One region of the Streptomyces sudanensis genome, then DNA from elsewhere that is predicted to be linked to it. Evidence: riboswitches for the same ligand, from Rfam matches in the RefSeq annotation. Region 1 holds a riboswitch; the other holds the start of a gene.
What was found. A riboswitch is a leader RNA that binds a small molecule or an ion and turns the genes downstream of it on or off. The one in region 1 is predicted to bind cyclic di-AMP.

Region 1 (2,439 bases):
GTGGGAGCGGCCAGGTCGAGGCCGGTGTGGTAGCCGGAGGACCACATGGAGCCGGCCTGCCCGTACGTGGAGGTGATCGTGTACGAGGAGGTCGGCAGGGCGTAGCTCGCGGCCAGTCGGGACAGGCGCTCCGCCTCGGCCTTCGCGGCGGCCTCCGCCTCGGCGCGCTCGCGCTCCGCCTCCGCCGCCTTCTCCGCGGCGGCCTTCTCCGCCGCGGCCTTCGCCTCCGCCTCGGCGGCGGCCTGCTGGTCGGCGGCCTTCTTCGCGGCCTCCTCCGCCGCCGCCTTCTCCGCGGCGGCGCGGGCCTCGGCCTCGGCGGACGCCTGCTGCTGCTCGGCCTGCTGGAGGATGCGCGCCCGCAGCGCCTCGCCCGCGTCGGCCCCGGCGCTCCGGGCGTCGGCGGTGCCGCCCCCGGCGGACAGGCCGAGCGCGGCGAGGTCGGCGGGCGCCGGGGCCTCCTCGGGTGCGTCGTCCGCCCGGTCCGCGTCGTCGCCGATCAGGGCGCCGACGCCGGGGAGCGAGGAGGCGTCGGGGAGGCCGATGTCAGGGAGGGAGATCGCGACCCGGGGCTTGTCGTGCGCGGTGGCCATGCCGCCCGCGCCGACGGCCGCGATGACGCCGACCCCGAGGACGGTGGAGCTGCGGGCGAGGCCGCCGCGCTGCTTGACGACGCGGTGCCGTCCCCGCACGGGGCGGACGGTGTCCTCCGTCGGGTTCCACTCGGAGGTGGCCGCGGGCGCGGCGGCATCCGGGGTCCCCGAAGCGGTGGGGTGGCCGATCGTGTCGTACGGGCCGAAGGGGGCTTCGGGGGCAGGCTTGTTGGACGCCACGGAGGCGCGCTCCTTTCCTTCCTTCTCCGCCTACCGGGTTAGCTGACGGGTTCGGAGCAGGAAGGTCTCCTACGGGCCGACGAGAGCCCGACTCACCCCAATTGCGGTGGTTCCCCGGTTCCCTTGCGGGATTCGGCGCATGCGCACGGTGCCGCCTCTTGCGGCGGCTGACGCGACCGCGCTGCGTTATCGAACGTTAATAGAAGCGAGGGTGGTATTCCAAGCCGTTGCCCGGGGTACCTGGGCTGGTTGGGATCGAGTCGAGGCCCCAGAAAAGGACGATTCCCGACAAAGCAACTCGCTTTCCGGCGGCGCTGGTTCCGAAAAGCACCCGAGAAGTTCTTGACGGGGCGTCAACCTCCATGGCTGAACGCACCTCTTCCGTCACGTACGGTGCATGCCGCCCCGGTGCGCCGACGCCGGCCTGTCGCTCGAACACGCCGAAGGCCCGGTGCTGTGTGCACCGGGCCTTCGGTTTCAGTAGCGGGGACAGGATTTGAACCTGCGACCTCTGGGTTATGAGCCCAGCGAGCTACCGAGCTGCTCCACCCCGCGTCGGTGAACACCACCTTACGCCATCCCGGGGAGTCCGTTTACCGGTTTCCGTCCCACCGACCGGCGGACCCTCGGAAAAGCCCCTCCCGGGAACCCTCCGGCGGCAGCGGACCATACCCGTGGCACCCCCGGCGCACGGCTCCCGGCCGGAGGCCCGGTCGCCCGCTCCGGGGTGGATCGGACCCTCCCGGGCGCCCGGCCGGATGTGCGGCCCGGCCCGTACGGCGGAGTACCGTGGGAGGAAGGTGAACGTCCGGTTCGCCGTAGGGACCGGATCCCGCAGACAGGCGGACAGCACCATGGCCGACTTCGACACACCCCCCACGCCCGGGCGCCTCCCGGACACCGGCCACGAAGCGGTGAGGCCGGGCACGGCCCTCCTGCGGCTGGAGACCACGGATTCCCGCGAAGGCGTCCTCGACGGCGCGTGGTGGCCGCGTTCCCGTGACATCACGGAGGAGCTCCCCGCCCTGGTCGGAGCCCTGACCGAGCACCTCGGCCCGATCACCCGCGTCGGCCTGGACGCCGCCGCCTGGGACGGGCTCCCGGTCCGGCTGGTCATCGACGACCGGGTGGTGCACATCGCCTCGTTCCCCGTGGGTGACGACACCGTCCTGGTCACCCGGGGCGAGCAGGACCACTTCTCACTGCTCGTCGTACCGCCGGACACGTCCCCGGAGGCGGCACGCGCCGCGATGGCGCAGGCCGTCCGGGCCGACAACGTCACACGGGCCGGGCAGATCCTCGTCGACACCGGCGGCGATCGGGCGGCACGGCACTGACGACCCGGCGGAAGGGCGCGCCGGCCCGGAGGAGGCCGCCTACCGCACGGGGCGCCCCCGGCCGCGCCGGGCCAGGTAGGCGCCGAGGAGGACCAGATCGGCCACGAGGACGACGGCGCCGATGACCAGCAGGTACGTCATCCCCTCGACCGCGACGCCGACGAGGCCGAGCACGACGGCCAGGAGGACGAGGAACAGGAAGACCGCCATGTCGGGGACTCCTCCCTGTGATCGGTGTGACGGGCTGGTTCAGCGGCGTGCGAGTCGCCGCT
Region 2 (2,439 bases), 2.7 Mb from region 1:
AAGTCGACGACGGTGGTGGGCGCCGTGCCGCAGTCGCCCGAGTCGACGACGGCGTCGAGGACGTGGTCGAGCCGGTCCTTGATCTCCCAGCCCTGGGTCATCGGCTCCTCCTCCCCCGGCAGCAGCAGGGTGCTCGACACCAGCGGCTCGCCCAGTTCGGCGAGGAGGGCCTGGGTCGCCGTGTGGTCGGGGATGCGCACCCCGACGGTCTTCTTCTTCGGGTGCTGCATCTGGCGCGGCACCTCCTTCGTCGCGGGGAGGATGAAGGTGTAGCGCCCGGGTGTCGCCGACTTCAGCGCCCGGAACACGTCGTTGCCGATGTGCACGTACTGGCCGAGCTGGGCGAAGTCCCGGCAGACGAGGGTGAAGTGGTGGCGGTCGTCCAGGTCGCGGATGCCGCGGATCCGCGCCAGGCCCTCGCGGTTCCCCAGCTTGCAGCCCAGGGCGTAGCAGGAGTCCGTGGGGTACGCGACGAGGGCGCCGGAGCGGATCATCTCGGCCACGGTGCCGACGACGCGGCGCTGCGGGTCGTCGGGGTGCACATCGAAGTACTTCGCCATCCGGCGAGCTTAACGCGCCCCCGCGGGGAGGCCCCGGCGCCGCGGGGCGCCGGGGGTTCCGTCCCCGGAGCGGGACGTCCGGCCGGCGGCCCGCCGTCGCGGACCGCCGGCCGGACCGGCGTCAGCGGACGCGGCCGTAGAGGACCTTGCCGGTCCAGATCCGCTCCAGCCTCACCACGGTGCCCGCCTTCGGGGCGTGCCAGATCCGGTTGCTCCCGGCGTAGACGCCGACGTGGTAGACCCGGCCGCCGGAGTGGAAGAAGACCAGGTCGCCCTTCTGGAGGGCGGAGGCCGAGATGTGGCGCGTGCGGTTGTACTGCTGCTGCGCGGTGCGCGGGAGGGTCTTTCCGGCCTGCTTGTACGCGTACAGCGTGAGGCCCGAGCAGTCGAACCGGGAGGGGCCTGCGGCCCCGTACTTGTAGGGGGAGCCCTTCTTGGAGGCCGCCACGTTGAGGGCCTTCGTCGCGTACGCGGGGCCCGCGGCCTGCGCCTCGGGGGCGGCGCCCGGCGCCACCAGCGTGCCGGTGAGGGCCGCGAGGGCCAGGGCCGAGACGGCACCGGTTCGGGAGACTGCGGACGGAACGTGATTCTGCGCGGTCATGCGCAACCCTTCGTCATCCGCCTGCGAAGGATGACCTGTCGGGTTCGGGCAGGCGAAGTCGCCCGGCCGCTGACGCGGCTTCACCCCAAGGGGCGTCCGTCGTACGCACGCCCCGCACTGCCGGGTCCTCCACTCCTGCCGATTCCGTTTCGTGTCGACCGGATCCGGACGGCGGCAGGACTCGGCGTCCGCCCGGACCGCCTCGCCACGGCGGCGAGGACTTGTCGTCGTCATGGATCTTGACGCATGACGGAGTGAATCTTCGAACGGAATCGGCGTTTTGTGAGACTCCTCACCGTTGGGCCGATCTGGGTTCGGCAGGCGACCGGAGGGTTACGGGCGGGCGTCCGGAGGGCGTGGCAGGGGCCTCGGAACGGTGCCGGCGGACGCGCGTTACGCTGTGCCGGTGACTCTTCTCGTGATGCGCCGGCACGTGGACTACGTGCGCGTCACGACCATGAGCTGTCCGCGTCAGGACTGACTTCCCCTCTCCATCGGTCTTGCGGCGGACGCGCCTTCCCGGCACGCTCCAGCCGGCGCCCTTCTCGCGCCGTGTCCCCCGTCCTCCGGGTGGCAGGACCGTGCCCACACGCGAAACGGAAGGCCATCGCCATGCCTGCCTCGAACGCCCCCGTGCCCCACGCCCTGCCCGTCATCGACCTCTCCGCGGCGGACGACCCGCGGACCCGCGAGGCGTTCCACCGCGACCTGCTCGCCGCGGCACGCGACGTGGGCTTCCTCCACCTGACCGGACACGGTGTCGAGGACCGCGAGATCGCCCGGATCATGGAGCTGACCCGGGCGTTCTTCGCCCTGCCGGAGGCGGACCGGCTGGCGCTCAGTAACCTGAACTCGCCGCACTTCCGCGGGTACACCCGGATCGGCCACGAGCTGACCGGCGGCCGCTCCGACTGGCGCGACCAGCTGGACGTCGGCGCCGAGCGGCCCGCCGTCGAGGTGGGACCCGGCGACCCGGCGTACCTGTGGCTGGAGGGGCCCAACCAGTGGCCCGCCGCGCTGCCGGAGCTCCGCACGGCCGTCCTCGCCTGGCAGGACCGGCTCGCCGCGGTCGCGCACCGGCTGCTGCGGGAGCTGCTCACCGCGCTCGGCGCGCCCGCCGACCACTTCGACGGCGCCTTCGCCGACCGCCCCCACCTGCACACCAAGCTGGTCCGCTACCCCGGCTCGGCACCCGCGGGGGACGGGCAGGGCGTGGGCGCGCACAAGGACTACGGCTTCCTGACGCTGCTCCTCCAGGACGAGGTGGGCGGCCTGCAG

Region 2: another riboswitch for cyclic di-AMP. It lies ahead of MW084_RS00760 (C40 family peptidase); the one in region 1 lies ahead of MW084_RS13250 (M23 family metallopeptidase).

What each region holds. Positions count from the first base shown of each region.
Region 1 is NZ_CP095474.1:2,853,532-2,855,970, forward strand. Features, by position in the region: gene MW084_RS13250 (M23 family metallopeptidase) at 1-830, opposite strand, end outside; cyclic di-AMP (ydaO/yuaA leader) riboswitch at 843-978, opposite strand; tRNA gene MW084_RS13255 (tRNA-Met) at 1,312-1,385, opposite strand; gene MW084_RS13260 (DUF5994 family protein) at 1,685-2,167, shown strand; gene MW084_RS13265 (hypothetical protein) at 2,207-2,377, opposite strand; gene MW084_RS13270 (PRC-barrel domain-containing protein) at 2,417-2,439, opposite strand, start outside.
Region 2 is NZ_CP095474.1:183,997-186,435, forward strand. Features, by position in the region: gene MW084_RS00755 (L-threonylcarbamoyladenylate synthase) at 1-560, opposite strand, end outside; gene MW084_RS00760 (C40 family peptidase) at 682-1,161, opposite strand; cyclic di-AMP (ydaO/yuaA leader) riboswitch at 1,165-1,318, opposite strand; gene MW084_RS00765 (isopenicillin N synthase family dioxygenase) at 1,774-2,439, shown strand, end outside.